One region of the Streptomyces sp. NPDC058773 genome, then DNA from elsewhere that is predicted to be linked to it. Evidence: riboswitches for the same ligand, from Rfam matches in the RefSeq annotation. Region 1 holds a riboswitch; each other region holds the start of a gene.

What was found. A riboswitch is a leader RNA that binds a small molecule or an ion and turns the genes downstream of it on or off. The one in region 1 is predicted to bind cobalamin.
Region 2: it holds a riboswitch for cobalamin, as region 1 does, so the genes downstream of both, ACFW5B_RS28670 (HoxN/HupN/NixA family nickel/cobalt transporter) here and metE (5-methyltetrahydropteroyltriglutamate--homocysteine S-methyltransferase) in region 1, are expected to answer to the same signal.
Region 3: it holds a riboswitch for cobalamin, as region 1 does, so the genes downstream of both, ACFW5B_RS29875 (prenyltransferase/squalene oxidase repeat-containing protein) here and metE (5-methyltetrahydropteroyltriglutamate--homocysteine S-methyltransferase) in region 1, are expected to answer to the same signal.
Region 4: it holds a riboswitch for cobalamin, as region 1 does, so the genes downstream of both, ACFW5B_RS29435 (cobalamin biosynthesis protein) here and metE (5-methyltetrahydropteroyltriglutamate--homocysteine S-methyltransferase) in region 1, are expected to answer to the same signal.

The regions. Positions count from the first base shown of each region.
Region 1 is NZ_JBHYPE010000011.1:99,484-106,949, forward strand. It holds gene metE (5-methyltetrahydropteroyltriglutamate--homocysteine S-methyltransferase) at 1-1,854, opposite strand, end outside; cobalamin riboswitch at 2,017-2,245, opposite strand; gene ACFW5B_RS12735 (class I SAM-dependent methyltransferase) at 2,956-3,630, shown strand; gene ACFW5B_RS12740 (hypothetical protein) at 3,692-4,126, opposite strand; gene ACFW5B_RS12745 (TetR/AcrR family transcriptional regulator) at 4,176-4,820, opposite strand; gene ACFW5B_RS12750 (amidase) at 4,977-6,434, shown strand; gene ACFW5B_RS12755 (YciI family protein) at 6,493-7,035, opposite strand; gene ACFW5B_RS12760 (TetR/AcrR family transcriptional regulator C-terminal domain-containing protein) at 7,239-7,466, shown strand, end outside.
Region 2 is NZ_JBHYPE010000044.1:20,154-27,619, reverse strand. It holds gene ACFW5B_RS28685 (DUF1152 domain-containing protein) at 1-310, shown strand, start outside; gene ACFW5B_RS28680 (DoxX family protein) at 588-1,139, shown strand; gene ACFW5B_RS28675 (VOC family protein) at 1,333-1,833, shown strand; gene ACFW5B_RS28670 (HoxN/HupN/NixA family nickel/cobalt transporter) at 1,904-3,058, opposite strand; cobalamin riboswitch at 3,089-3,302, opposite strand; gene ACFW5B_RS28665 (alpha/beta fold hydrolase) at 3,370-4,218, opposite strand; gene ACFW5B_RS28660 (MarR family winged helix-turn-helix transcriptional regulator) at 4,215-4,973, opposite strand; gene ACFW5B_RS28655 (hypothetical protein) at 5,102-5,515, shown strand; gene ACFW5B_RS28650 (nucleoside/nucleotide kinase family protein) at 5,478-6,146, opposite strand; gene ACFW5B_RS28645 (methyltransferase) at 6,201-7,415, opposite strand.
Region 3 is NZ_JBHYPE010000049.1:35,362-42,827, reverse strand. It holds gene ACFW5B_RS29895 (ECF transporter S component) at 1-110, opposite strand, end outside; gene ACFW5B_RS29890 (ABC transporter ATP-binding protein) at 107-1,807, opposite strand; gene ACFW5B_RS29885 (CbiQ family ECF transporter T component) at 1,804-2,973, opposite strand; gene ACFW5B_RS29880 (SCO2322 family protein) at 2,970-3,668, opposite strand; gene ACFW5B_RS29875 (prenyltransferase/squalene oxidase repeat-containing protein) at 3,668-4,990, opposite strand; cobalamin riboswitch at 5,160-5,320, opposite strand; gene ACFW5B_RS29870 (MBL fold metallo-hydrolase) at 5,557-6,639, opposite strand; gene ACFW5B_RS29865 (aldehyde dehydrogenase) at 6,948-7,466, shown strand, end outside.
Region 4 is NZ_JBHYPE010000047.1:30,281-37,746, forward strand. It holds gene ACFW5B_RS29410 (inorganic phosphate transporter) at 1-500, shown strand, start outside; gene ACFW5B_RS29415 (hypothetical protein) at 522-758, shown strand; gene ACFW5B_RS29420 (extracellular solute-binding protein) at 805-2,199, opposite strand; gene ACFW5B_RS29425 (caspase family protein) at 2,196-4,817, opposite strand; gene ACFW5B_RS29430 (hypothetical protein) at 4,823-5,260, opposite strand; cobalamin riboswitch at 5,464-5,615, shown strand; gene ACFW5B_RS29435 (cobalamin biosynthesis protein) at 5,769-6,779, shown strand; gene ACFW5B_RS29440 (cobyric acid synthase) at 6,776-7,466, shown strand, end outside.

The DNA.
Region 1 (7,466 bases):
CAGCGCGGGCTCATCGACCTGGATGACCGAAGTCCCCGCCGCCTCCAGGTCGTTGACCTCCTCGCGCAGTGCCAGCGCCACCTGGCGGGCGGTGTCCCCGAGCGGCTGGTCGTCGCGCACGAACGACCAGGCGAGCATGGTGACCGGTCCGGTGAGCATGCCCTTGACGGGGCGGGTGGTCCGCGCCTGGGCGTAGGAGGTCCAGCGGACCGTCATCGGCTCGGGCCGGGAGATGTCACCGGCCAGGACCGGCGGGCGGACATAACGGGTGCCGTAGGACTGCACCCAGCCGTGCCGGGTGGCGAGGTAGCCGGTGAGCTGCTCGGCGAAGTACTGCACCATGTCGTTGCGCTCGGGCTCGCCGTGCACCAAAACATCCAGACCGGCCTTCTCCTGGAAGGCGAGCACCTCACGGATCTCGGCCTCGATGCGTTCCTCGTACCCGGCCGTGTCGGTCCGCCCGGCCCGCAGATCGGCGCGCGCGGACCGCAGTTCGCCGGTCTGCGGAAAGGAACCGATGGTCGTCGTCGGCAGCAGCGGCAGCCCGAGGTGGGCCCGCTGGGCGGCCGCGCGGTCGGCGTACGGCTGGGCGCGGCGGCCGTCGGCGTCGGTGACGGCGGCGGCCCGTGCGCGTACGGCCGGGTCGTGGGTGAGCCCGGAGTTCGCCCGGGAGGCCAGATCGGCGCGGTTCGCGGCGAGTTCGGCGGCGATGGTGTCGGTGCCCTGAGCCAGGCCCCGTGCCAGCGTCACCAGCTCGGTGGTCTTCTGCTTGGCGAAGGCCAGCCAGCGGAGGATCTGCGGATCGATGTCACGCTCGACGGCGGCGTCCAGCGGTACGTGCAGCAGCGAGCAGGACGCGGCCACATCGACCCGGCCGGCGAGACCGAGCAGGGTGCCGAGGGTGGCCAGCGACTTCTCCAGATCGTTGATCCAGATGTTGCGGCCGTCGACCACACCCGCCACCAGGCGCTTCCCCGGCAGTCCGCCGACGGCCGCCAGCGCGTCGAGGTTGGCCGCGGCGGCATCGGTGAAGTCCAGCGCCAGCCCGTCCACCGGAGCCTTGGCCAGAACGGGCAGGGCCTCGCCGAGCCGGTCGAAGTACGAGGCGACCAGGAGCTTCGGGCGGTCGGTGAGAGCGGCCAGGTCGCGATAGGCCCGCCCGGCGGCGTTCAGCTCGGCCGGACTGCGGTCCTGGACGAGAGCGGGCTCATCGAGCTGCACCCACTCGGCGCCGGCGGCCCGCAGATCCGCGAGGACCTCGGCGTAGACCGGCAGCAACCGGTCGAGCAGCGTCAGCGGCTCGAAGTCCGCGGCCACGCCCGGAGCGGGCTTCGCCAGCAGCAGATAGGTGACCGGCCCGACCAGAACCGGCCGCGCGTCGAGACCGAGCGCCAGCGCTTCCCTGAGCTCCGCCACCTGCTTCCCGGAATGCGCACCGAAGACGACATCGGGACCCAACTCCGGTACCAAGTAGTGGTAGTTGGTGTTGAACCACTTGGTCATCTCCAGCGGCGCCAGGTCCTGCGTCCCCCGCGCCATCGCGAAATAGCCGTCCAGGGCGTCGGCCGCGACCGCATCCCGGTGCCGGTGCGGCACGGCCCCGACCATGACACTGGTGTCCAGCACATGGTCGTAGTACGAGAAGTCCCCGGTGGGTACCTCCTGGATACCGGCGCCGGCCAACTGCCGCCAGTGCGACCGACGGAGCGCGCGGGCGGTCCCCTCAAGGACATCGGCACTGACCGTGCCCTTCCAGTACCCCTCCACGGCCTTCTTCAGTTCCCGGTTCTGCCCCTGGCGGGGATAGCCGTACACGGTGGCCAGGGCTGCCGCGGCTGCGGGCTTTGCTGTCACGGAACTCTCCTTCGCGAAGTGTTTCCTGCAGGTCCCGGGAACGGAACGAGAAGCGCGAAGGGATGACGACCGGGCGGAACCACGGCGCGCTCACGACGCACGTGTCCACCTGATATGTACGCCGACCCGCCCTCGAGGTCACCGGGATCTCCGTCCACGCATGGGCGCGCACGGGCAACGGGCAGGTCTTCGGACTCGTGAGCACGCCTGCCGGTCTCTTCCGGCGGACACCTACTGACCGTCGCTTCCCAGATCCGCGACCCGGATCCAGTGCGTATGACGGCGGTCGTTCCCACTCACCGCTGCGGGGCAGTCCCGGATTCCCACCGGGTTCCCTCTTACGACGCAACCCGCCTGGCAGACGGGGCGAACCAGTTACCCGGCCAGCGTAGAACGCGACGTGGGTGTCGGGCGGCTTCGGGGGCGTGACGGGGTGTGAGATGGGACACGGGCTTCCGGTCGAGAGCGACGCCCGCAGGTGTCCGGAGAGTAGGACAGGCTCCGGCCCCTTTGGTTCCTAACCTGCAGTCGTGTCACCGACGAGAGGAAGAAGGCCGTGCAGACCGCTGTCACCACCCCCACGGGAAACGTCGGCCGCCATGTTGTCGCCACTCTGCTCCGCGCCGGGGTCCGGCCGCGTGTCCTGCTGCGCGATCCCCCCGTCTGCTGTCGCCCACCTGGTCCGGACGCTGTGTGCAAGCGGTTCATGGGCCGGCCGACCTGACCTGGCGCCAGGTCGGCGCCATCCTGACCGCTGCCACCGGTCGACAGATCACCGTCGAGTAGATCAGCGACGACGCGATGCACACCCAGCTCCAGCAGGCGGGGATGCCCGACAGCCTGGTCGAGGCCGTAGCGGTCGAGGGCCAACGGCACCACCCGTTGCATGAGTTGCAGGAATCGGGGCTCCACCAGGCGCAGCAGAAGGGGAAGGCAGTGGCTGTGTTCCTCGGCCAGGTGGGCGTGGCCGGCGACCGGGGTTCGGCTGGCCCCCCTCACCGAGTTCCGCGGTGAAGGCTGCCGCCTCCTGCGGAGTGCGTCCGGGCGCGTGAGGTTGAGCGCGCAGCCCGCAGAAGGCGTGAAGTTTGGTGGACTGGGCGCATGACGCCCTTACCGCAGCGAGTCATCCGCGCGCTCGACCGGTTCAATGCCGCCCACCCCTGGGACCACAACGCTCACTACCACCGGTGGATCCTGCGGCAACTCCCCAAGCGCTACGACTGCGCCCTGGATGTCGGCTGCGGCAGCGGCGATCTGGCCCGGCGCCTGGCCGTCCGCGCCCATGAGGTCCAGGCGATCGACTCCGACCCGGTGATCGTCTCCCGCGCGCAGCAGCTGACCCCGCCGGTGACCCCGGTGACGTTCACGGTCGCGGACGCCCTGACCGGCATCCCCGCACGCTCCTACGACGTCATCACCTGCGTCGCCACCCTCCATCATCTGCCCTTCACCGAGGCGCTCGGCGTCTTCGGCCGGCACCTGGCGCCTGGGGGAACTCTGGTTGTCCTGGGTCTCTGCCGAGCGCAAACCGCCGCCGACTATCTGCTCGGCGGCGTCGCCGCCCCGCTGAACGCCGTCACGGGCCTGCTCAAGAACAGGGGTCGCCGGGAGCCCTGCCGCCCGGTCTCGATGACGGCCCTGACCCGCCCGGCGGATATGACCTTCGCCGAGATCGCCGATGGGGCCCGAGAAGCCCTGCCCGGTGTGCGGCTGCGCCGTCGGCTGTTCTGGCGGTACACGCTCGTGTGGCGGCGCCCTTTTGCGTCGGGGGCTTGAGGAGCGTGCGTTCCTCGCCCGGGGCCTGAGGAGCGTACGTTCCTCATCTCGGCCGAGGGGGTCAGGAGGTGAGTCTGGCCCTGGTGTCCACCAGTCGCGGTTCGCGGTCCTCAGCCACACAGCTCAAGGCTTCCCGGACCGCGAGGGCGCCGAGGCGTGTGAAGGTCGTCTCGCAGCTGTCGACCCAGTGCCAGGACATGGCGCGCACGAGGACCCGGGCGCGCACCGGAGCACCCGGGTGGGGGTCGGGCGCGCCGGAGCCCGCGGCGGCCAGCTCGCGCAACACGCCCTGGATGAGGGCCCGTTCGTACTCCGGTGACGGTTCGGGCTCAGCGGTGCACGTGAACTCGACGGACGAGGAGACGCCCGCCGGTACCGGCTCGAAGTCCAGCTCCACGCGTCCGTAGGTGGGTGCGCACGCCCCGATCGTCTGCCGGGAGTGCACCCTCACTCCCCGTACGGCGCGCGGGAGTGCAGCGGTCGGTGTGTCGGTCATCGCCGGTACCGTACGTGCCGCGGCGGGCGAGGGTATTGAAAGGCGCCGCTCAACTTCGGCGCGGCCGAGATCCGGAGGGGCGTGGTGCATCCTTCGCCCCGTGCCAGGTCAGGACCGACTCGACGAAGGTGGTGAGCCGTTCGCCGATGTGGGCCACGCTGCCGTTCTGCGCGCTGACCTGGGCTCCCTCCAGGGCGAAGGTGAGTTCCGCCGCGGCCCCTTCGGGGTCGGTGAGGCCGGCGGCGGCGCACATGGCGGTGAGGCGGCGGAGTTGCCGCGCCTTGTGTGCCTCGATCACCTGACGCGCGGGGTGGGAGCGATCGGGCAGTTCGGCAATGGAGTTGACGAAGGGGCAGCCGCGGTGCGAGAGCGCCGACAGGGTGTCGGCGACGAATGCGGCCACGCCCTTGATCTGCGCCCGGGGATCGTCCGGCCACCGTTCCTCGATCGTGTCGAACGCCGAGCTGTAGTCGGCCGCGACGATGCGCAGCCACTGCGCCACCAGTTCGTCCTTGGTGCCGAAGTGCCGGTACAGCGCGGCTTTGGTGGTCCCCGCCTTCTCCGCGACGGCCTGGACGCCGACGCCCCTGATCCCCTCGGAGTGGAACAACTCCTCGGCCGCATCGAGGATGCGCTCGCGGGGCGGCAGTTTGGCCACCCGCTCCGCGCGGCCCGGCCGCACCGTGTCCGCCATGCCCGACCCTCCCGCCTGGCTCCCCGTCTTTCGGCTGCGCCGCTCTCACGCTACGGTACCGGACAGTCCTGTGCGATACCGATCGGTATCGCATGAGACCGTCCGGTACCGCATGCCGCTGACGCATGGCATGTGCCGCAAGGCAGAGGAGTTCTCATGAAGTTGTCGGAGTACGTGACCCATGACGCCGTGGGGCTGGCCGAGCTGGTCGCCCGTGGTGAGGTGACCGGCGCCGAGCTGGAGACGGCCGCGCTGGAGGCGGTCGACGCCGTCAATCCGCTGATCAACGCGGTCGTGGAGACCTGGCCCGCGGAGCGTGGGGAGGGGGCGGGGGAGACGCCCGCCGGCTCGGCGTCGTTGGCCGGGGTGCCCTTTCTGGTCAAGGACCTGGGCGTGACCGTGGCCGGCAAGCGGGTGGAGCTGGGCAGCAGGCTCGCCGAGGGCACTGTCGCACCGGCGGACTCGCACCTGATGCGGCGCTTCCGGGAGAGCGGGCTGGCGACCATCGGCCGCACCACGACCCCGGAGTTCGCCTACGGCATCACCACCGAGGCCGTGCTGTACGGGCCGACCCGCAACCCCTGGGACCTCGACCGCTCGCCGGGCGGCTCCAGTGGCGGTTCAGCGGCCGCGGTCGCGGCCGGCGTCGTGCCGATCGCGCACGGCACGGACGCGGCGGGCTCGATCCGTATCCCGGCCGCCGGCACCGGTCTGTTCGGGCTGAAGCCCACCCGGGGGCGGGTGTCCATGGGGCCCGACGCCGACGAGATCTTCAACGGCCTGGCCGTGCAGGGCGGCGTCAGCCGTACGGTGCGCGACAGTGCGGCGCTGCTCGACCGGATACAGGGCCCGGAGAGTGGTGACCCGTACTTCGCCGCACCGCCTTGCCGCCCCTACGCCGAGGAGATCACCCGCGACCCGGGCAGCCTGCGCGTCGGCGTCATCGCCCAGGGCGGCGGCCGACGCCACACCGAGGGCCCGGTGCTCGACGCCCTGTCCCGCGCCGCGGAACTCCTCGCCTCGCTCGGCCACCACGTGCAGGAGGCCACGCTCGACCTGGGGGTGAGCTGGGAGCAGTTCGTGCTGGCCAATGCCCGGCTCTGGACGGCCAACCTGGTCCCCTGGGCCGACGCCCTGGCCGCCGCCTCCGGCCGGCCGATAGACCCGTCCACCGTCCAGACCGAGATGCTCGCCAGCTACGCCTGGGGCCGCCGGGTCACCGGCGCCGACTTCGTCAGCGCGCTCGGCGTACGCAACACCGTCGCCCGCAGCATCGGGGCTCACTTCACCCGCTACGACGTGCTGCTCACCCCCACACTCCCCGAACTGCCGCCGCGCCTGGGCGTCTACGCCGAGGGGGTCGAGGAGCTCGACGGCCTCGGCTGGGTCGACCGCCTCTTCGACCGGTCCCCCTTCACCGCCGGCTTCAACGTCGCCGGAACCCCGGCCATGTCCGTACCGCTGGCGGCCGACCCCGTCACCGGCCTCCCCATCGGCATGCAATTCGCCGCCGCCTACGGCCGCGAGGACACGCTCTTCCGCCTCGCCGCCCAGCTCGAACAGGCCGCTCCGTGGTCCCACCGCACCCCCGCCGTCTGGGCCGGCTCCTGCTGAACGTGCGCTGGTCGCGGGCCGAACTCGCCCTGGCCTCGGCCCGGACGCCCCCGCGCCCTCACCGCCGCCCGCCGAATTCCCAGTGGTGCACCTCGATGCCGGCGTACCGGTCCTGGGTGAGTACGGCGCGCGCCGCGTCCGGGTCCGGCGCCCGGAGCAGCGCCGCCGTGCCCAGCCAGGCGGCGCCGTTGTCCGACAGCAGGGGCCCGTAGGCGATCAGGTCGTCCCGGCCGGGCGGCACCGTGAGGTCGGCGGCCTGGCCCGACCCGAGGCCCAGCACCAGATACCGGTTGCCGCCCGTCCGGCCGCCGGGGAAGTCCCACATGGTGCGCCCGAGTATGTTGCGCCACCGCCGCAGCATGACGTCCCGGTAGACACCGGCCTGGTAATTCGGCTCGTCGAAGGCGAACGCGCGGGCGGCGACCGGACCGGGCAGGTTGACGAGGTGCACGCTGCCGGTGGCCGTCTCGCCGTCGAGGGTCGGGCCCCGGGCGATCAACTCTTCGGTGTACCGGTCCATATAGGACCAGTGCTCTTCCAGTAGCTCGTCGCGCAGCGCTTCGGAGCCGGACCGGTCGCGGTGGTAGCAGAAGAACTCCATGCCTACAGGATTTCCTGAGGGGGCGGTCAGGTCGAGTGGGTTTTGCTGCGGAGGTCGGCGGAAGGTTGCGGAGGTTGGTGGGGGCTTCGGGCGGCCTTCCGCCCCGGCCCACCCGGTCTGCCCGCGTCCGGTCCGCTCGCCCGGCCCGGAGGGCCAGTCAGCTGTACAGTGGACAACGGTCATTTCGTACAGGAGTCGAGTGCATGGTCGTCACCAAGGAATCAATCACCGACGCCGCCTTGGCCGTACTCCACGACGACGGCCTGGAGGCGCTCAGCCTGCGAGCCGTCGCTGACCGCCTGGGCGTCCGGCACAACTCCGTGCGCTGGCACATCGGCAACAAGCAGGGGCTTCTCGGGCTGCTGGCCGAGCGCATCATCGGCTCCGCCATCGCGTCCGTTACCGATTCCGGCGCCGAAACGCAGCTGCCG
Region 2 (7,466 bases), on a different contig from region 1:
GAACCTGCATCAGGTCGAGCAGTTCAGCCGGGAGATCTGTGGTTTCTCGGAAATCGACGACGAGCGGAAGAGGGGAAGTCGGTCCGGCCGTCCGCCCGTTCGGGAGCTCACCGCGGAATTCGTCCTTCCGCGGCTCGACGCATTCGAGGCGGATGCCCGGAACCGCGGCATCACCCATACGACATTCCGACGCCTCGCCGAAGCCTTCGGTTTCGGCGGCAGTCGACGCCAGGACCTCAGGGAGCTGCTGATCGGAACCCGTCCGGAGCAGTACGAGGCCCCGCTCTGGCGTATCCGGTCCGGGGCCTGAGGAGGGACCCGGGCCGCGGGTGGTTGACGCCGCGCCTGCGTTTCGCCGGGTTGCTGGATGAGGGGGGCGGTGAACTCGGATGGCGGCGACGGGAGTTGGTGGTCCTGTCATGGCCCGGTCCGGTGGGTGCGAGGTGGCGCGCCGTACGTGATGTTGTTCCTCGCCGGGGTGCTGTGTATCGTCGAAAGCAGTGTCTTGAAGTTTCAAGTAAATGTTCGGCCTCGCGGGGCCGGTACTCGACACGCACCAGACCCGACCTGCGAAAGAGCGGCTCCTGATGACGTCCCCCCTCGGCACCCTCGCGTCCTCCCGCCTCGACATCCCCACACGCCACACTCCTTCCCAGCACGGCTACGACAGCGGGCTCCTTCTGCTGCGCCTCGTGCTCGGGCTGACCATGGCGGCCCACGGCGCCCAGAAGCTGTTCGGCTGGTTCGGTGGTCCGGGCCTGGACGGGACCGGGCAGTTCTTCACCATGAGCGGCTATCCGGCGGGCCGGACGATGGCCGTCGTCGCCGGGCTGAGCGAGCTGTTCGGCGGGCTCGGGCTGGCGGTCGGGCTGCTCACACCGCTGGCCGGTGCGGCGGTCGTCGGCACGATGATCAATGCCCTCGCCGTGAAGTGGGGCGGAGGCTTCTTCGCGCCCAAGGGGGTGGAGTACGAGCTGCTGCTGACCGTCGGTGCGGCGGCCGTGGCGCTGACCGGGCCCGGTCGTTACGCCCTCGACCGTCTGCTGCCCGGTCTGCGCAGCCACCGGGCGGTCCGTGGGGTGGTCGCGCTGTTGCTGGGTGTGGTGCTGGCCGGCGCGGTGCTGCTGGTACGGAAGTGACCCCCGGGGCGAGCCCCCGGAGGTGACCGCCTCGCTCCGCGCGTACCGGATGTGTGCGACGGACGGGACCTCCGCCGACCGGATACCGGCCGACCGGCCCTGGGCGGGGGCGGGGTGTGCGGGATACAGCAGATAAAGGGGAGGCGGCGGCGCCGTGGCGGTGTCGTGGCCGGGAGATCGGAGAGCAGGTCCCATGTCAGTACGACGTCTGAACCACGCGGTGCTCAATGTCCGCGATGTGGCGCGGTCGGTGGCGTTCTACACCGAGGCCCTCGGGCTGACGGTGGATGTCGAGATTCCGGGACGGGCCGCGTTCCTCAGTGCTCCCGGCTCGCTCAACGATCATGACCTGGGGCTGTTCGCGGTGGCGCCGGACGCGCCGGGGCCGGGCGCCGGGCGGGTCGGGCTGTACCACCTGGCCTGGGAGGTCGGCACACTCGGCGAACTCGTCGCGGCCCGTACCCGGCTGATCGAGCGGGGCGCCCTGGTGGGGGCCAGTGATCATCTCGTGGCCAAGTCGCTGTACGCCAAGGACCCGGACGGCAACGAGTTCGAGGTGATGTGGCGGGTGCCGCGGGAGGACTGGCCGGGCCCGGACCTGCCGGACCGGCTGCTGCCCCTCGATCTGGCGGCGGCGCTGGAGCGCTGGGGGCCGGACCGGGAGACGGGGGCGGCGGCCGGCTCGGCCACGTGAGGGTGCCGCGCCGTCGGTCACCGAGGCTGCGAGCCGGCTCGGCCACCTGCCGGGCCGGCCGGAGGGCCCCTCAGGAACCCGGCGCGGACTGCTCCGCCGGCTCCGTTCGCCCGGACCGCTCCGCTCGGTCGGCCCGTTCCGCCCAGCGCTTCTCCACGCCGGCCAGTCGCCAGTAAGCCAGCGCCGCGGCCCACACCACCACGAACAGGCCGACGATGATGAAGCCGACGTTGTCGAGGTCGAGTCCCGAAATCCAGCCGGTCAGCGCGTCGTTGAGGCCGAGCTTGTCGTGCAGCACGGTCACCAGCTCGATCGTGCCGATGAAGAAGGCGACGGCGATCGACAGGCCGGTGATGGTGAGGTTGTAGTAGACCTTGCGCACCGGGTTGGCGAACGCCCACTGGTAGGCGAAGTTCATGAAGGTGCCGTCGAGGGTGTCGAACAGGCTCATTCCGGCGGCGAACAGCAGCGGCAGGCACAGGATCGCGTACCAGGGCAGGCCCGCCGCGGCGCCGCTGCCCGCCATCACCATCAGCGTCACCTCCGTCGCGGTGTCGAAGCCGAGCCCGAAGAGGAAGCCGAGCGGGAACATCTGGCCGGGGCGGGAGATGGAGCGGGTGAACCGGCCCAGGAAGCGGTTCATGAAGCCGCGCGAATCGAGGCGCTGTTCCAGCTCGGCCTCGTCGTACCGGCCGTCGCGCATCCCGCGGAAGACCCGCCAGATACCGGCCAGCGCAAGGAGGTTGAGGGCGGCGATGAGGTAGAGGAACGTGCCGGAGACGGTGGTGCCGACGGTGCCCAGGATCTGGTGCGTACGGGACTCGTCGTTCAGCAGCGTGCCGGCGAGCTGGGCGCCGCCGGCCACCAGGGCCGCCATCACCACGACCACGCTGGAGTGCCCGAGGGCGAACCAGAAGCCGACCGAGACCGGCCGCTTGCCGTCGGCCATCAGCTTGCGGGTGGTGTTGTCGATCGCGGCGATGTGGTCGGCGTCGAAGGCGTGCCGCATACCGAGGGTGTACGCGGTGACGCCGAGGCCGACGCCGAAGACCTGGCTTCCGACGGAGTAGTGGTACGGGACCACGAGCAGGAAGAGCACGCCGAAGGCGACGACATGCAGCCCGGCTATGACGGCCATCAGGCCCGCGGTACGGACGGTGTCCTGCCGGCGCCAGCGGAACGCGGCGGGGGCAGGGGTGTTCGGGGTATCGGTGGACAGGGCCATCCGGCGGTCACGCTCCAGCACCTCGTGGATCAGTTCGTGAGATGCCGTGGCCGGTCTCCTGGCTTACGGGTGCCCGCGTCCGCCCCGCCTTCCCGGCCGCGGGCTGCGGTCAGTGGCGCCGCAGACGCGTCAGGCGTCTGCGGAAGGGGTGGAAACTCCCCGATCACAGTGGCGAGGGCCGCTCCGGGCTGGGACCGCAAAGTCCGTCACCGGCTTCCCGAGCACCACGGCCCGGCCACTCTAACCGCCGCTCCGGAGGCGCGGGCGGTCTGGGGGTTTTCGCCCCCGGAGGGGGAGCGCCGCGCTATGGGTCAGTAGTCCAGGGATGAGAGGAAGGCGTGCAGTTCGTGATCGAAGAGCGGGGTGTTCTCCAGGTTGACCATATGGGCCGCACCCGGGATTCGGACTCTTCGGGCGCCCGGGACGGCCAGGGCTATCGCATGGGCGTTGGCGGAGATGTCTCCGCTGTCGAGGTCGCCGTCGAGCACCACCGTCGGCACCCGGATCTCGCCGAGGCGGTCGGCGGCGCCGACTTCGAGGGGCATACCGGCTCCCATGCCGTCCGCATGGACCTCCACATTGGCCGCGGCCGAGGCGCGCATCCGTTCACGGAATCCCGGGTGCACGGCGGACGGCTCCCGGTGCGGCCCGTCCACCCACATCCGCAGGAAGTGCTCGACATACCGCTCCGCGCCGTCCGGTGCGCCGATCGCCGCCACCTGCTCCTTGATGTGCGCCAGCACGAAGGGGTCGGTGAAGGCCCGGCCGCTGATCCCCGGTGAGGCGAGCGCGAGGGCCGTCACCCGGTCGGGGTGGGCGAGGGCGGTGTCGAGCGCGACCCGCGCGCCGTGGGAGAGGCCGACGAGGACGGCGCCGGGGACCTCAAGCGCGTCCAGCAGGGCGCACAGGTCGTCGTGGTTGGCGTAGTCCCCGGTCACGGTGGAGGAGAGGCCGTGGCCGCGGGAGTCGTAACGGATCGCGCGCAGGCCGGAGTTGACCAGCCAGGTGAACTGCTCGTCCCACATGTGCTGGTCGAGCATGCCACCGTGCAGCAGCACCACCGCTGGGCCCGAGCCGGCCGTCTCGTAGAACAGCTCGCCGTCGTCGACCGGCACGATGCCGTTGTCGATCTCGGACCAGGCGGTGATTCTCTGCGTCATTCTCCTGACCGTCCTTTGTGCGTGAGAGGGGCCGAGGCGGGTCTGCGGCCGTGACCGTCAGGTTTGCCGTTGCCGTTATTGCGATTACTGCGGTTGCCGTTGGTGCCGTCGCTGTCCTCAGTGCGACGACCGTTACGAGTATCCCGACTGTCGCGACTGCCCTGACTGTCGGGTTCCTCCCGTGGAACGCGCGAGTCGTTCGCCAGGTGCCGGAATTCCTCGCCGAGTCGGTCGAGGACGTGCAGCGCGGTGCGGACGTCGTCGGCGGGCAGGTCCGCCAGTCGTTGCCGCAGCTCCGTCGCCTCGAACTGCTGGATGCCGCGTATCGCCGCCGTGCCCTCGGCGGTGAGCCGGATCAGGGACGAGCGGCGGTGGGCGGGGTTGGGAGCCGTGACGACCAGGCCCAGTTCCGCGGCGTGGTTGACCCGGCGCTGCACCGGCTGGCGGTCGAGACCCATGGTGCGTGCCAACTGCGGGACGGTGCGCGGGCCTTCGGTGTGCAGGGCGTCCAGCAGTGCGTGTTCGCCGGCGGTGAGGCCGGTGTCCGCCAGTTCGCGTTCCACCGCGCGTACGACCGTGCGGTGCAGTGGCCACAGGCGTCGGATGACGTCGTACAGCAGGTCTTCGGTGGTCGTTGCTTCCCCGGTGCCGGTATCCGTCGCCGCATCGCTCCCGGCGTTCGTCTCGGTGCTCGTCCCGCTGGTCGCCTCGGCACGCCGCGAGGTGCCCGGGAGATCCTCCTCGATGACACTCATGATGTCATGATGACACCGCTGATGTCGTTTGGGAAGGGGTCTGCCGCGGAATGGAGTTGAGGGGGCGGAGGAGGCAGAGGGGTGGCGTGAGGCTTGTGTGGCGCGTCGACGAGGAAGGCGGAGAGCGGATGAAGGTCGGACTGTTGCGTACGGTCGGGGTCGCCACGGCGGTTTACGGGGCGGCGGTGGCCGCGGTGCCCGATCTGCTGGCGCGGCCCTCGGGTCTGGTCGATGAGCAGGGCCGGACCGGGCGGGCGACGCGCACCTCGCTCCGCCCGCTGGCCTGGCGGGATGCGGTGAGCGGGCTGGCGCTGGCGCTGGCACCGGAAGGACCGGCGCTGCGCACCGCCGCATATGTGCGGATCGCGGCCGACTTCGGGGACGCCGTCCTGCTGGGTGCGACGCTGCCCGGCCGCGACCGGAAGCTGGCGGCGGTGGCGGTGTCCGTGGGGTGGGGCGCGCTGTCGGTGGCCGGGCTGCTCGCCGGTGGGCGGCGGCCGGAGGTTATGTGCCCGCCGGCGGCGGGGCCTCTTCGGCGGTGAAGGTGATGACGAGGTCGGCGCGGTCGCGAGTGGCCGCCACGACACGGGCGTTGGCCTCGTCGGAGGCGTGCACGAAGCGTTCGGCGTCGGCCCGTGGACGCCCGAAGTGCTCATGGCGGTCGATCAGCCGCCGGACCCGCTCCGGGCCGTCCAGGTCCACGTACCAGACCTCGTCGAGCAGCGCGCGGACCCGCGCCCAGGGGGCGGAGTCGAGGAGCAGGTAATTGCCCTCGGTCACGATGAGCGGGATATGGGGCGCCACGGGGATGCTGCCGGCCACCGGCTCCTCGATACGGCGGTCGAACGCCGGGGCGTAGACGGTGCCGTCCGTCGCCGCGTCCGGCTCCGGCGCGCGCAGCCGTGCCAGCAGCGCCGCGTATCCGGCCGGATCGAAGGTGTCCGGCGCGCCCTTGCGGTCCGTACGGCCGAGGCGGCGCAACTCCGCCTCGGCGAGATGGAAGCCGTCCATCGGGACGAGCGCCGCCTGCCCGGTCAGCTCCGCCACCACATGGGCGGCGAGCGTGGACTTACCGGCACCGGGCGGGCCGGTGATACCGAGCAGCCGGCGCCGGCCGGGAGTGGCCGAACCGGCCAGCCGCCGGGCGCGGGAGTAGAGATGTCGGGGATCCATGGTGCGTCCATCGTGCCCGATCGGCGACGGACCGGGGCGGCCAACCGGTGGCGCTCAACAGGGGCCGGGCGCGGGCCGGTCCGCGGGGCCCAGGCGCCACAGGGACGTGACCTCGGCCATCCGGGCCACATGGAGCGGGTCGGAGGTGTCGCGGGCGCGCGGGTGGCGCGGGGCGATGTCCAGCCGGTCCAGGACCGTGAGACCGGCCTCGGCGAAGGCGTCGGCGAGCTCGGTGTGCGGGCGCAGGCCAAGGTGTGCCGCGAAGTCGGAGAGGATCAGCCAGCCCTCGCCGTCCGGGGTCAGATGGTCCGCGAGGCCGCTCAGGAAGCCGTACAGCATGCGGCTGCCCGGGTCGTAGACCGCGCGCTCCACGGGGGAGGTCGGTTTCGCGGGCACCCATGGGGGATTGCAGACGACCAGCGGGGCGCGGCCGGCCGGGAACAGATCGGCCTCGATGACCTCCACCTGCCCGGCGACGCCCAGGCGTTGGGTGTTCTCGCGGGCACAGGCCAGCGCCCGCGGGTCCTGGTCGGTGGCCACGATCCGGCGTACCCCGCGCCGGGCGAGCACGGTGGCCAGGACGCCGGTACCGGTGCCGATGTCGAACGCCAGCTCCTGGGTGGGCAGCGGCGCCTCGGCCACCAGGTCGACGTATTCGCCGCGGGCCGGGGAGAAGACGCCGTAGTGCGGATGGATGCGGTCGCCGCCGAGCGCCGGGATCTCGACGCCCTTCCTGCGCCACTCATTGGCGCCGATCAAGGCGAGGAGTTCGCGGAGCGAGACGAGGGTGAGGGCCGGTTCCGGGCTCTCCGTGGCGCCGGGCGCCGGAGCCGCGTCCGCGGCCTCGGCACGGGCGGGCTCGGCGGGGCCGTACGCCCGGACGCAGGCCTCGCGGACGTCGGGGGCACGGTGCAGCGGGACGGTGTAGGCCGCGTCCAGGGGGACCAGCAGCATGCCCAGGATGCGGGCACGGTGATTCTGCGCGGCCCGGTGCACATGGAACGCCTGGGTGACGTCGGCGGGCGGTGTCTTGCGGGGGCGGCGGTCGATACGGCGGGCCATCGCCGTCAGCAGCTGACGGGCGTTGTGGAAGTCGCCGCGCCACAACAGCGCGGTGCCCTCGCAGGCGAGCTTGTAGGCCTCGTCGGCCCTGGTCCGGTCGTCCGCGACGACGATGCGGCGCGGTGGCGGGGTGCCGTTCTCGGAGCGCCAACGGGCGGAGCGGGGCTGGTCGGCCTCGGTCCATTCGACGACCGGCGGGTGGTTCACCGCAGTGTGCCTCGTGTGTGTGGTGGGAGCCCTCCCAGGGTGCCGCCCATG
Region 3 (7,466 bases), on a different contig from region 1:
GAGCCGAGACCTCCGGAGCCGAGACCTCCGGAGCCGTGGTTACCGGAGCCGGGCCGGTCGGGGTCGGAGCCGGGTGTGGGGTCCTCCGGGCGGGCTGAGGGGACGGTCATGGGCGGGCCTCCAGGGCGCGGGCGACCTGGGGAACGGTCAGCCAGGGCAGTGGGGCGAGGACCTTGGCGACCTGGGGCGCGAAGGAGGGAGAGGAGACCACGACCTCGTCGGTCGGGCCGTCGGCGACGATCTCGCCGTCGGCGAGGATGACGACACGGTGCGCCAGTTCGGCGGCGAGTTCCACGTCATGGGTGGCCAGGACGATGGCGTGACCCTCGTCGGCCAGGGTGCGCAGCACCTCGATCAGACGGGCCTTGGCGGCGTAGTCCAGGCCGCGGGTGGGCTCGTCGAGAAGGAGCAGTGGTGGACGGGCGGTCAGCACGACCGCGAGGGCAAGGGCGAGCCGTTGGCCCTCGGACAGATCACGGGGGTGAACGGATTCCGGGACATCCGGCAGCAGCCGCGCGATCAGTTCCCGGCAACTGCCCGCGGGGGCGCCCGCGTCCTGGTCGGCCGCGATGCACTCGGCGGCGACGGTGTCCGCGTAGAGAAGGTCACGCGGCTCCTGGGGCACCAGCCCGACATGCCGCAGGAGGGTCCGGGGGCTGGTGCGGTGCGGGACGGTGCCACCGACCCGCACCGTGCCGGAGGACGGCTCATGCATCCCGACGAGAGTGGTGAGCAGGGTGGACTTCCCCGCACCGTTGCGTCCCATCAGAGCGATCGTCTCGCCGCCCCGCACGGTCAGATCCACCCCGTGCAGCGCCTCGGTCCGCCCCCGGCGCACACCGAGCCCGGAGACCTCCGCGGCAGCACGCGAAGAGCCGGCGGCCCCCGAAACACCGGCGGCCCTAGAAACACCGGCGGCCCCCGAGGCGTCGGCGGCACCCGAAGTGGCCGGTGTGCCGCCCGCGTTCCTTCGCGGCCCCTGCGGTGGGACGTCCGCCAGCCGCTCGCGCAACGGAGCGGCCTTGCGGCGGGCGTCGCGGACAGAGAGGGGGAGGGGAGACCAGTGGGCGAGGCGGCCGAGGGCCACGACCGGGGGGTGGACGGGGGAGACGGCCATGATGTCGGCGGGTGCGCCCATGACGGGGGGCGCGCCCGGAGAAGGAAGGAGGATGACCTGGTCGGCGTACTGGACCACGCGCTCCAGCCGGTGTTCGGCCAGCAGCACCGTGGTGCCGAGGTCATGGACCAGCCGCTGGAGGACGGACAGCACCTCCTCGGCGGCGGCGGGGTCGAGTGCGGAGGTCGGCTCGTCGAGGACCAGGACCTTGGGGTGGGTGGTCAGGACGGACCCGATCGCGACCCGCTGCATCTGGCCGCCCGAGAGCGTGCCGATCGCACGGTCGCGCAGCTCGGCCAGGCCCAGCAGATCGAGGGTCTCCTCGACCCGGCGGCGCATCACCTCGGGGGCGAGGCCGAGCGATTCCATGCCGTAGGCGAGTTCGTCCTCGACGGTGTCGGTGACGAAGTGCGCCAGTGGGTCCTGGCCCACGGTGCCGACGACATCGGCCAGTTCGCGCGGCTTGTGGGTGCGGGTGTCCAAGCCGTCGACGGTGACCCGGCCGCGCAGCGTGCCGCCGGTGAAGTGCGGGACGAGGCCGCAGACGGCGTTCAGGACGGTGGACTTGCCGACGCCGGAGGGGCCGACCAGAAGACACAGTTCGCCCTCGGGGACGGTCAGGTCGACGTCCTGGACGGCGGGCGCCGCGGCATCGCCGTAGGTGACCGAGACCTGCTCGAACCGGATCACTGGGTGGGCTCCTTCATATGCGGGTCGACAGCAGAGGCACGGCGGCGACGCTCAGGGGCGGCGGCACGGGACCCGGTACGGTCCGCGCTCGACGGGAGCGGGGCGACGAACGCGGGCAGCAGCCCCACCAGGACGGAAACGGCCGGCCAGAGAGGGAGGACGGGGGCGGTGAGCGGGACGGCGGGCGGATGCAGCGCGGCCGGCGCATAGTCGCTCGCCCAGACCATCAGGGCGGCGACGGCCATACCGGAGCCCGCGACCAGCCAGGCGCGAGCGCCCCACCGCTCGGGCCGGTAACGGCTGCGCACCGACCGGCGGCCACCGAGCCACAGCCCGGCGAGCGCCGCCGCCAGCCCGGCGACCAGCAGCGGCAGCCCGTAACCGCCGCCGGTGTCGCCCAACAGCCCATAGGTCCCGGCGCAGACGCCGAGCAGCCCGCCGAGGGTGAGCACGGACGTGGTGTGGCGGACGGAGGGCGGAACCTGGGCGCTGCGGCCGTAGCCCCGTGCGTCCATGGCGGCGGCCAGCGCCACCGACCGCTCCAACGCGCCCTCCAGCACGGGCAGTCCGACCTGGAGGAGCGCCTTGACCCCGCGGTCGGGACGCCCGCGCAGCCGGCGGGCGGCGCGCAGCCGCTGGACGTCGGCGACCAGATTCGGTGCGAAGGTCATCGCGACGACGACCGCGACGCCCGCTTCGTACAGCGCGCCGGGCAGGGACTTCAGCAGCCGGGCGGGATTGGCCAGCGCGTTGGCGGCGCCGACACAGATGAGGAGGGTGGCCAGTTTCAGCCCGTCGTACAGGGCGAAGACCATGCCCTCCGCGGTGACCCGGCCGCCGATCCGGACGCCCTTCGCCCAGTCCGGCAGCGGCACTTCGGGCAGGGTGACGAGGGTGTGCGTACCGGGGACCGGCGAGCCGAGGAAGAAGGCGAAGACCAGCCGGACGGCGATCACGACCAGCCCGAGCTTGACGAACGCGCCGTACGAGCGGGCCCACGGCGCATCCGTGCGACGGGCCGCGACCACATAACCGGCCACCCCCACCAGCAGCCCCAGCAACAGCGGGTCGGTGGTGCGGGAGGCCGCGGTGGCCAGGCCCAGCGCCCACACCCACCAGGCGCCGGCGTGCAGCGCGGTGGTACGGGTCGCCTGCGGGGCGCTCATCCGCGTCGGCGGCGTGCCTGCCACACCGCTGCCGCACCCAGCACGACGACGGCCGCGACCCCACCGAGCAGCCCGGCGGACGGCCCGCCGTCACCGCTCCCGCCGCCCCCGTCCTTCGCACCGTCACGGTCCCCCGCCGCCCCCGCGGAGGACGCAGCCGAAGTCCCGGACCTCTTCGCCCCGTCCCGCGATCCGCTCACGGCCTCCGCGCATCCCGCCTTCGGGTAGCCGGCGATGGCGCACAGCAGGGCGTTGGCGTCATAGCGCAGCCGCCGGGCGACCGCGGCCAGCGCCTCGCCCGCCGAGGCGTCCTCCGGCACCCGCGCACACTCCGTCCTGGCCTTCGGCGGCCGTTCGCCGCCGGGCGCGTCCGCCGTGGTGCCGAAGTCCAGGACGATGCCGATCCGCTTGCGGCCGTCCTCGGCCGGGGTGTTCCGGCAGATCGCGTCGAAGTCGGCGGCCGCGCGCGGCTTTCCGGCCGCGGCGGAGTCGGCGCCGACGGTGAAGCGGAAGCCCTGGACCGCTCCGTCGGCCGGCCGCAGCGTGGCCGGCCCTTCGGTGGCATACGTCCAGGAACTGCCCTTGCCGTCCCAGAACGACCAGTAGCGGTACTCCTGCGCCTGCGCGGGCCCGGCGGCCAGGCCGGTGACCGTACCGGCCAGCAGCACGGCCGCGGCGATCCTGGTGCGCCGCATCAGAGCCGGCTCTTCTTACGGCCGCTCAGCAGGAACCCGATGCCGGCGCCGAGGGCGAGACCGACACCGATGACCCACCACATGCCCATCCCGCCGCCGTCCGAAGCGTCGTCCCCGGAGTCCTTCGCGGGTGCGGCGCCCGGCTTGGGGCCGGTGGCGTTGAGCGCGGCCACCAGGTCGGTGCCGCCGAAGGAGCGCGGGTCGGTGCCGGTGGCGTGCGCGGCCAGCACCAGCTGCGCGTACGCGGCGGGGCCGCTCTGCTTCGCCCAGTCCGCCGCGTTCTTCTCCAGCCACTTCAGCGGCTTCGCGGCGGCGGCACCGTGCCCGCCGGCCGCCAGCGCCACCACGGCGTCGGCGGTGTTGCCGACATCGGGCTGCTTCTCGGCGCCCGGCATCGCGGACAGCAGATGCTGCCCATTCTTGTCGAGCTGCGCGACGAGGTAGGCGGCACCGCCCTCCGCGGCCTGCCCCGGATCGCCCTTGCCCGCCTCATCGACCTTCTCTGCCTGCTTGTCCCCGCCGTCCTTGCAGTTCAGCGCCTTGACCGGGGTGTTGGCCCGCGGGCCGGCGGGCGCGACGACAAAGCCCTTGCCGAGCGCTCCGGTGGCGGCGGCCGCGGTGGCGTCGGCGTTCGGGGCGGCGCCCTTGAGCTGGAAGGTGAACGCGCCGCGCTCGCCCTCCTTCTCGTCGCAGCCCAGCTGGAAGGTGAGCAGCCCGTCGTAGGGGGTCTTGCCGCCCTTCTTCGACGTCACCGACTGCGGCTTCTCACCCGCCGCCGCGAGCGCGCCGATGACCACGGACGTGGAGTTGGCGTCGCTCGCCGAACCGGGCATCGAGCTCCAGCCGCCGTCGTCGTTCTGCACCGACTTCAGCCAGTCCACGGCCTTCTTCACGGCCTCGCCGTGCCCGCCGAGCGCGGCCAGCGCCTGCACCGCGGCGGCCGTCTGATTGGTGTCCCGCATGGTCTTGGCGTCACAGGCCTTGCCGGGGTCGGCGCGGAAGGCGGTGAACGCGCCGTCGGCGCACTGCTGCCCGGCCAGCCAGCGCACGGCGGACGCCGCGGGCCGCAGCCCCACCGAGTCCTGCGCCAGCAGCGCGAGCGACTGCCGCCAGACCCCGTCGTACTTCGGGTCCGTGGTGCCGTAGAGGCCGTCCGGCAGCTTCTTCGCGGACGCGGACGGGGACTCGGCGGCGTACGCGGCGGGGGCAGCGGCCGCGCCCAGCACCACCGCGGCGGCCAGCGCCGTGGCGGCGCGGCGCGCCAGGAAGGCGACGGGGTGCGTCAGGGGGGCCTGGTGAGCCATGGAAGCCATGGGGGCCATCGGGTCGGTGCCTCTCGGGTCGGGTCGCGGCGATGTACGCAGCCGCGCTCGGCCGGCCACCCGCGCGCCGATCCCAGGGATCATGGACGCGGTGGCACCGGGCTCAGCTCCGTATACCTCGACGGTGCCGCGCACCGGCCGTCCCTGTGGCGGACGTTTCCGGTGGCGGGAGCCTTGGTTGTGCCCCTTCGGGTGCTCCGGCTCGTACGGCCGCCCCCGCCGGGCCGGCCGGCGCCTGCGGAGGGTCCGTTCTCACGGTTGCGGGTCAGCGCCGGATTTCCACCGGCTTTCCCCGATCGGGTACGGATGAAATTGTCCCGCACACCTTAACCGGCACCCGTAGGGCGCTCGCTCGCACGTACGAGCCGGCGGAATCAGCCGCGAGCCGGGCGGATACGAACCGGGCGTGCGAACCGCCCCTCCCACCGAACCGCCCCTCCCACCGAACCGCCCCTCCCACCGAACCGCCCCTCCCACCGAACCGCCCCTCCCACCGAACCGCCCCCGCCCGCCGCACCGGAACCGCCCACCACCGAACCGGCCCGCCCGCCGGATAGCCCCCGCCCTCACACCGCGCGATACCGCACCGGATCGGACCCCGGCACCCACTCCGCCCGCCCCAGCTTCACCAGCCGCCGCAGATGGGCCTCCGCCTCCGATACGGCGATGTTGCGGGAGCCGTAAGGAATCTGCTCCCAGGGCCGGTTCCACTCCATGGCCACGGCCAGCTCCCATACGGTCCGCGGTTCCCGGAGCAGGTCCCGCAGCCGGGCCAGCCGCTCCTCGTGGTGGGCGAGCAGCGCCCGCACCCGCCCGCCGGCGTCGGTGAAGGCGTGCTGGTGCGCGGGCAGCACCTCGGCGGGCGCGAGCCGGCCGACGCGTTCGAGGGAGTCGAGGTAGTCACCGAGCGGATCGGCGTCCTCGCCCGGGCTCCCCATGCCGTGCGGGCCGGGCGGCCCATCGTCACCGTCCGGAGCCTCGTACAGGCCGATGTGCGGGGTGATGCCGGGCAGCAGATGATCGCCGGAGAACAGCCGGCCGAAGCCGGGGGTGCGCGCCGAGGGATGCTCCTCCTCCAGGTGGAGGCACACATGCCCGGGGGTGTGGCCGGGCGTCCAGATGGCGCGCACCCGGCGCCCCGGCAGGCCGAGGAGTTCACCGGGGTCGATCCCGCGGTCCGGCAGCGCGGCCCGCCGGCCGGGCAGCTTCCGGCCGCCCCCGGTGGCGCGTGCGGTCCGCAGGGGTGCCAGATGCTCGTCCGGTGCGCCCGCCGCCGTGAGCTTGGCGAGCAGGTAGTCGAGCCACTGGCCCGGTTCGGCGGCGCGGGTGCGGCGGACCACCGCGGTGTCGGCGGCATGCATCGCGATCCAGGCGCCGGAGGCCTCCCGGACCTTGGCGGACAGGCCGTGGTGGTCCGGATGGTGGTGGGTGATCAGGACGCCGTGGAGGTCGGTGAGGGCGAATCCGCAGGCGGTGACGCCGGCGACGAGGGTGTCCCAGGAGTCCGGGTCGTCCCAGCCGGTGTCGATGAGCACCGGCCCCCGGTCGGTCTCCAGGAGGTGGACGAGGGTGTGACCGAGCGGGTTGTCCGGGATGGGGACGGCGATGCTCCACACCCCGCCCTTGTGGTCGGTCACCTGTGTGGTCATCCCGGTCCCCTTTCGGTGTGCCATACACCCGGTACCCGGCCTCACTATAACTAGAACTGGTTTCAAAGTGTCCTGAAGTGCCCTGCCCGCGCGGTGGAGTCGGGATTCGGTCGGCGCCGTGGACTCCTCCAACTAGAACTGGTATCAGTTCCTGATGCGGTGCGGGGGACCCACCCCGCCGCATCAGCACCCGATGGTCTGCCGGCACACGCGTCCCCCGTACGTCGGCAACGTCCCACGCACGTCAGCAACCACCGGAACCGGCAGGGATCGCCGGACAGGCGGCCAACCCGCAGGAGGCGGCAGCGATGAGCGACCTCGTCGAGCACGGAAAGCTCTACATAGGCGGTGAGTGGGCCGACCCGGCCGGCCGGGACACGATCGAGGTCGTCTCGCCGCACACCGAAGAGGTCATCGGCCGGGTACCGCACGCCTCGCGGGCCGATGTCGACCGTGCGGTGACCGCGGCCCGTACGTCCTTCGCGTCCGGGGTGTGGGCGAACGCCCCGCTGGCGGACCGGATCGCGGTGGTGGCCCGCATCAAGGACGCCTTCGCGGCCCGCAGTGAGGAGATCGCCAAGGTCATCAGCGCGGAGAACGGCACCCCGTTCACCTCCGGCGTCATGGTGCAGTCGCTGGCCGCGATGCTGGTGTGGGACGCGGCGCTCACGGTGGCCCGTGACTTCCCGTTCGAGGAGCGCCGCAGCGGGGTGCTCGGGCAGCTGCTGGTGCGCCGGGAGCCGGCCGGTGTGGTCGCGGCCGTGGTGCCGTGGAACGTCCCGCAGTTCACCGCCGCCGCCAAGCTCGCGCCGGCGCTGCTGGCCGGC
Region 4 (7,466 bases), on a different contig from region 1:
CGCAGGGCTTCGCCGCCCAGACCGGCGCCGCGGCCACCATCCTGGCCTCCTCCCACCTCGGCTTCGCGCTCTCCACCACCCAGGTCTGCTCCGGCGCCGTCATGGGCTCGGGCCTGGGCCGCAAGGGCGGCGTGGTGCGCTGGTCCACGGCCGGCCGGATGGTCCTCGCCTGGGGGCTGACGCTGCCGGCCGCCGGTGCGGTCGCGGCGGGCGCCGCGTTCCTGGCGGGCCAGGGCGACTGGGGCGTGGCGGCGGTGGCGGTGCTCGGACTGGGCATCTGCGGCGCGATCTGGGCCGCCTCCCGGCGCAAGCCCGTCGACCACACCAATGTCAACGAGGGCCCGGCCGCCGAGCCGGCCGGTGTGGTCACCGCCGCGCTGCGCACCGTCTCCCCGCCCCCGGCGGGCCAGCAGGCCCCGGAGGCCACTGACGCACCGGCCGAGTCCGGCGCCCCCACGACACCCGCCCCGCGCGCCAAGGCCGCGTCGGTCACCCGCTAGCTGATCACCTAAAGGAACTCCATGAGCATCGACTGGGCAGCTCTCAGCCAGGTTTTCGGCGTCACCCTCGGGGTGACGGTGGGGATCGTGGGCCTGTTCACCGTCGGCATCGCCGGCACCTCCCGCAAGACGGTCCAGGAAGGTGCGGCGGCCGCGGTCGCCGCACCGGGTGCCGGTGCACGGGCCGGCGCGATGGCCGCCTTCGCCGTCTGCGCGATGGCGGTGGCCTACGGGATCTTTCTGATCGTCGCCGGCTGACACAGCGGCACGACGGACCGGGTGAGGCGCCCGGCGGAGCACGGCATCAGCCGTCGTCCGCCGGGCGCCTCGTCCGTTGTTCGCCCCGGCCGCCGAGCGCGTCATCGGCCTCCCGGGCCAGCCGGTCGGCGATGGCGGTGCTGCCACGGCCGTTGAGGTAGGCGGACACCCCGAGCTGTACGACCTTGCTGAAGGTCTGGTAGTGCGCACTGCGCGGGCGGGGTGCGGCCGCCAGCAGCGCCTCGTGCAGCGTGCCGGGGTCCGGCCGGGGCTCCGGCCGCCCCGGGGCGCCGTGCTCACCGCGTTCCGCGCCGCCGGGCGGCAGCGGGCAGTGCGGGGCCGTGGCCGCCTGCCGGTACGCCGAGTCGCGGGTGGCCGCGAAACCCCGCTCCAGCAGACAGCGTTCGCTGCCGGGGCCGGTCAGCGCCTCGATCAGGGAGCGGGCGCCCTCCGGACGGGTGCTGTGGGCCGAGATCGCGAGGTTCTGCCCGCCCAGTACGGACAGCCGCTTGCCATCGGCGCGGGCCGGCAGCTGGGTGATCTCGAACTCCCTGCCGGGCCTGAGCTTCTCGGCGACCGAGGCGTATGCGACCGGCCAGTTGCGCATGAACAGCGCGCGGCCGTCGGCGAACCAGCGGCGGCTCTCCGTCTCGTCCATCGTGGTGGCCTCGTGCGGCATGATCGAGTCGAGCCGGAGTTTGAGGTCGGCGATGCCCTGCTGGAGCGCGCCGATCTGCCCGCCCTTGGTGAAGCTGGTGGCGTCCGGGTCGCCGCCGTTGCCCCACGCCGACTCCAGGGTGTTGACGGTCAGCCCCTCGTAGGGACGCAGCTGGGCGACCATGCCGTACATCGTGGGCGGCTTCTTCCGGTGCTCCCTGGCAGCCTCCCGGGCGGCCTCGCGGTTGTGGGCCGCTGCCACCTCGGTGGCGGCCTCCCGCAGCTCGCTCCAGGTGGACGGGGCGCCGCGGTGGTACCGGCGGAGGATGTCCTTGCGGTAGTAGAGCAGCCCGGCGTCGGTGTTGAAGGGCACGCCCCACACCTTGCCGTCGTACTGCACGGTCTTGGCCACGCTGTCCAGGAAGTCGCCGTCCAGGCTCGTGGCCCAGGGGCGGATCACGCCCGCCTCGGCGAACTCCGCGGTCCAGGCGACATCGAGGTTGAGCACGTCGTAGCCGCCGTTGCCGGACTGGCCGGCCGCCAGCAGCTGGCTGCGCTGGCCGTCGGCGGTGTCCGGGAGCTTGACGATCCGGACGGTGCGGCCGGTGCGCCGCTCCCAGGCGTGGATCAGCTCCTGCCGGACGCCGGAGCTGCTGAGGTCGCTGCCGGTGGCGAGCACGATCGCGCCCTTCTCCGGGACGAGTTGGCCGTCCGCCGTGCAGCCGCTCGTGGCCAGCGCCAGGGTCAGGGCGGCCAGGGCGGCGGCGCGTGGTGGGCGGGTCATCGGTCCCCCTTGGCAGCCGTGCCGATGGAGGCGATCCGCCCGGCCAGGGTGTCGACGGCCTGCGGTCCGCCGGACACGCACTGCCCGTGGGAGGCGTCGGCCAGCCGCTGGAGGGCGAAGGTGTCGCAGCCGGTCTCGCCCAGCACCAGCGCCAGGACGGGCACCCCGGGCTGCTCCTCGACGAGGGCGCCGAGGGTGCGTTCCACGCCCGCCGCGCGCCCGCCCGTGCCGTCGTCCTGGTCGAGGATCAGCACGATGGCCTTGTTGGCGGCGGGTGACTTCTTCATCCTGCGGAGCGCGCGGGTCAGCGCCTCCTCCATCGCGGCGCCGTGCTCGACCAGTTCGCCGCCCGCGATCCGGTCCAGGGCGGCCCGGCCGGGGGCCGGTGACGCGCTGCCGAGCGGGACGAGTTCCCGCACCGCGTCGGGGTCGGTCGGGTGCGCGCGGTCCGGGAAGGCCCACAGGCCGTAGGTGTGGCGGGGGCCGACCATCTCCAGGGCGCGGCCGGCCGCGCGCAGGGCGGTCGGGAGCCGGCCGCCGTCCGCCATGGAGGTGGAGGTGTCGAGGAGGATCAGCACCTGGCTGGTTTTCTGTGCCTTGTCGTAGCCGTCCAGCACCTGGGACACCTGGTCCGGGTCCGCGCGGAAGGGGACGGCCGGGGCGGCCGGGGTGGCCTCCGCGCGGCTGTCCAGCAGCGGTGAGCCGGTTCCCGGGCCGCTGTCCGACACCCCGCGGTAGCCCTGGGCGGTGAGCGTGCGCCCGCCGCCGTCCGGGGCGCGCAGCCAGGTCGCGAAGCGGGCCACCGCGGCCTTCCGCGGGGTGGCGTCCGTGGTGCCGCGCCAGCCGACCCGGATCAGGGGGTGGTCGAGGGCGGGGACGTTGCGGGGGTAGTAGGCGATGTAGCGGTCGCGGAGCGGGAGCGGGGCGTCCAGGGCCGGGCAACTGCCGACGGCGCGGCCCAGGTTGTAGTCGGCGAGGGACTTCTCCGAGACCAGGGGCGCGGACCTCGTACGGTCGACGGAGCCGGCGCCGTCCGCGTCGGGGCGCAGCGAACACAGCAGTTCGGTGCTGCCCGCGAACTGGCTGCCCGGGGCGGACAGCCGCTCCTCCGCCTGCCGGGCGCGAGCGGGGTCGGGCACACCGGACGACGCGGGGTCCGCGCCGTCGTGGGCGAGGTAGAGACCGAGGGTGTGCAGCAGTCCGGTGCCGGAGAGCACCGGGCTCGGCCGCAGCAGCCGCAGGTCGTGGTGGTCGCGGTCGGTGGCGGTGAGCAGTTGCCGCCAGGAGGCTCCGGCCGGTTCGACGTCGTCCGGGCGCCGGCCCGCCGGGATGCCGACGACCAGGGGGGTGTAGGCGACCGGGGCGCCGTAGTGCAGGGTCGCCGGGGAGTCCTTGGCGGGCATACCGCGGCGGGCCTCGTCGTAGTCGGCGGTGGATTCGGGGATCCAGATGTCGGGCTGCGGTCCGGTCCGGTAGAGGGGGTCGGTGCCCTTGTCGCCCGCTTCGCCCTTCCCGGTGCCGTGGGCCGCGCCCTGCCAGCGGGCGGCGGCCGCGAAGCCCTGGTCGACCTGGTCCCGGGCGGCTGAGTAGACGGTGATCTGGGCACGCCGGCAGCCGTCGGGGAGGTCGCCCTCGCCGTCGAGGGGGCGGGTGTTGGCGTCGGACATCTCGTAGTCGAAGGCCGCCCGGCGCAGCGCGGGTTCGGCCTCGGGGGCGGTGAGCAGCCGCAGTTCGAGGGCGGGCGGGCAGGCCTCGGTGCCGTGCGGGAGGCAGAGCAGGGCGACACCCGCGCCGGCCGGGACGAGAACGGTCGCCAGCACCATCAGGATGCGGAACCAGTGCCGCACCGAGGCGTTGAGCCGGCGGCGCAGGCGGATCCGCAGCGGGGTGGGCGGCCGGACCCCGGGGGTGGCGAAGGACAGGATGACGTCGTCGACGGTGTTCTGCTTGGCCGAGCGGGGCTCCCAGACGTCGCCCATCGGGGTGCGCTCACCGGCCAGTTGCCCCCGCAGCTCCCGGACGAGGTCCTCGAAGGTGACGAACGGCTTGCCGGGGACGCCCTGTTCCAGGGTCTGCCGCAGGGCGCGGGTGAAGAGGGTGCCGCCGGTGGGCTCCTCGCCGCTGAAGATACGGCGGTTGGGCTGCGCGGCCATCAGCAGCGACATCGGGGTGCGGCAGAGGTGGAAGGCCTCCCCGGCGTTGCCGGCGTAACAGCACTCCAGGACGATCACGATCCGGTCGGCCCGTGCGTTGTCCAAGTAGGGCAGCACCATGTCCTGCCAGGAGACGGTCTTGTGGCGCCGTTCCGACGCGCCGACCATGAGCTGGAGGTTGCCGCCGTCCCGGCCCACCCGGCCGTGGCCGCTGAAGTACACCAGCAGCAGTCCGCGGGCCTCCTGGGTGACGGCGTCCAGGGCCTGTTCGACCTCCCACGGCTCCTGGGGGCGGCAGATGACGACCTCGCCCTTGGTGAACAGGTCGGTGCCGGGGGCGAGCAGGACGCGTTCCAGCTCCTGGGGGTTGTCCCGTACGGCGGGCAGCGGCCGCAGGTGCCGGTAGTCGTCGACGCAGATCAGCAGCGCCCGGTTGACCTTGCCCCGTGCGTCGTATTCGGACATCCGGCTCAGTCCCCGGCGGTGCTGCCGCTCCCGTTCGCCGGGCTGCCGGGATCGGGGTGTCCGGGGGCCGGGGCGTCCGGCCCCTGGTCGCCGAGTGCGCGCAGGGCGCCGTCCCCGTCGGCGACCGCCACCGCGGGCCGTTCGCCGGTGTCGCGTTCCTCCTTGCGGCGGCGCAGCCACTCGCGCAGCGCGATTCCCATGCTCTTGGAGATCTCGGCGGCGACCGCGCCGACCACGACCAGGATCAGGTCGTCGACGCCGATGGCCATGTCGCCGGGGCCCTCGTCGCGCTCCACCGCCGGCCGGAGTTCCCAGTCGTGCGGCCGGCCGTTCAGCCAGGGCTCGCGCTCCAGCCACGCCTTGAGGTCCTCGGCGTCCTGGTCAGGATTGTTGGTGCCCGAGATCCTGATACGGATCTCATGACGGTCAGCGCGCTGCGGCATCCCCCGGCCCCCTTCCGGCGGCCCCGTCGCCGCCGTGCACCAGATAGTGACGCGGGATCAGGTCCGCGGGCAACCGTCCGTGACCTCTCTGCCACGCTGTGGCGTGCACCACAGCGCCTGCAGCGGGGCTGCGCTGCAGGTCAAGGGTGAGTTGACGGGCGTTCGCGGGCCGTGGTGGACTGCCGGGGCCATTCGGCGACAGCTGAGGAAGTCCGGTGCGAATCCGGCGCGGTCCCGCCACTGTCACCGGGGAGCGTTCCTCCAGCGGAGGCCACGGTCCAGTACGCGCACGTCATCACGGCGTACGCGGGACGGGAAGGCCGGAGGACACGCCGATCCGGGAGCCAGGAGACTCGTGTCGCCGTCACGTCGAGCCAGGGCGCGGACCCTGAGTGAGGACATACCGTCATGCCCGGCTGCCCGTCGAGATCCCCTCTGCCCGCTGTCGCAGGTCTCCTCCGAGGCCGGGCGGCACGTCACGAACTCGCCCTGGCTGCGGTCTGATCCGGTGCGCGGCGAACACGCGGGATATGCGTGCGGCGCGGCCCTCGGCTTTCTCGGTGACCTGATCGCGGCAGACCCCCGGCGCGGCCATCCGGTGGCCGCGTTCGGCCGGGCCGCGGGCGCCGTCGAACGCCGGCTGTGGCGCGACCACCGTGCCTTCGGGGCGGCGCACACCGTGCTGTGCGCGGGCGGTGCCGCGGCCGGCGCCGCGCTGCTGCGGCGTGCCGTGCGGGGTTCGGCTTCCGCTTCTCCGCTGTCGCTCCGTGGTGGTGCGGGGGTCGCGCTGACCGCGGCGACGGTCTGGGCCGTGCTGGGCGGCACCTCGCTCGGCCGGGAGGCGCGGGCCGTCGGCGGGGCGCTGACGGCGGGTGACCTGGACGTGGCTCGGGAGCGGCTGCCGCATCTGTGCGGGCGCGATCCGCAGGCGCTGGACGGGCCGCAGATGGCCCGTGCGGTGGTGGAGTCGGTCGCCGAGAACACCTCCGACGCGGTGGTCGGCGCCCTGGTATGGGGCGCGTTGGGCGGAGTGCCCGGCTTGGTGGCGTTCCGCGCGGTGAACACCCTGGACGCGATGGTGGGGCACAAGTCGCCGCGCTACCGCCGCTTCGGCTGGGCCGCGGCCCGGCTCGACGACCTCGCCGGCTGGCCCGGCTCCCGGCTGACCGCCGCGCTGACCGTGCTCGCGGGCCCCGACCGGCGCGGTGCGCTGCGGGCCTGGCGGGCGGACGGAGCTGCCCATCCGAGCCCCAACGCGGGCCCGGTGGAGGCGTCGTTCGCGGGTGCGCTGGGCGTACGGCTGGGCGGCACACTGGCGTACGGCGGGCGGGTGGAGCACCGTCCGGTGCTGAACGGCGCGGCACCGCCGGTGGCGGTGGACGACATCGAGCGCGCGGTGCGGCTCTCCCGCCGGGTGAGTGTGCTGGCGCTGGCGACGACGGTGGCGGCGCGACTGGTGGCCGGTGCGGCCACACGGGCACGGGTGCCGGGGTCCCGGCGCGGGAGGAGGAACCGGTGAACGGGCGGGGCAAGGCATCCGGCGGGGCCGTCGGCGGCGGGCTGCTGGTGGCCGGGACGACGTCGGACGCCGGCAAGAGCGTGGTGACGGCGGGCATCTGCCGCTGGCTGGTCCGGCAGGGCGTCCGGGTGGCGCCCTTCAAGGCACAGAACATGTCGCTGAATTCGTTCGTCACCCGTGAGGGCGCGGAGATCGGACGGGCCCAGGCGATGCAGGCGGCCGCGGCGCGGGTGGAGCCGACCGCGCTGATGAACCCCGTGCTGCTCAAGCCGGGCGGCGACCGCAGCAGCCAGGTGGTGCTGCTGGGGAAGCCGGTGGGGGAGCTGAGTGCCCGGGGGTACTTCGGGGAGTCCGGGGGGTCGTCCCCCGGGGAGACGCCGTACGCGGGCGGGCGGGAGCAGTTGCTCGGCACGGTGACCGACTGCCTGGCCGAGCTGCGGCGTACCCATGACGCGGTGATCTGCGAGGGCGCCGGCAGTCCCGCCGAGATCAATCTGCGGCGTACCGACATCGTGAACATGGGCCTCGCACGGGCCGCCCGTATCCCGGCGGTCGTGGTCGGTGACATCGACCGCGGCGGGGTGTTCGCCTCGTTCTTCGGCACCACCGCACTGCTGTCCAAAGAGGACCAGGCCCTGGTCGCCGGGTATCTGGTCAACAAGTTCCGCGGCGATGTGACGCTGCTGG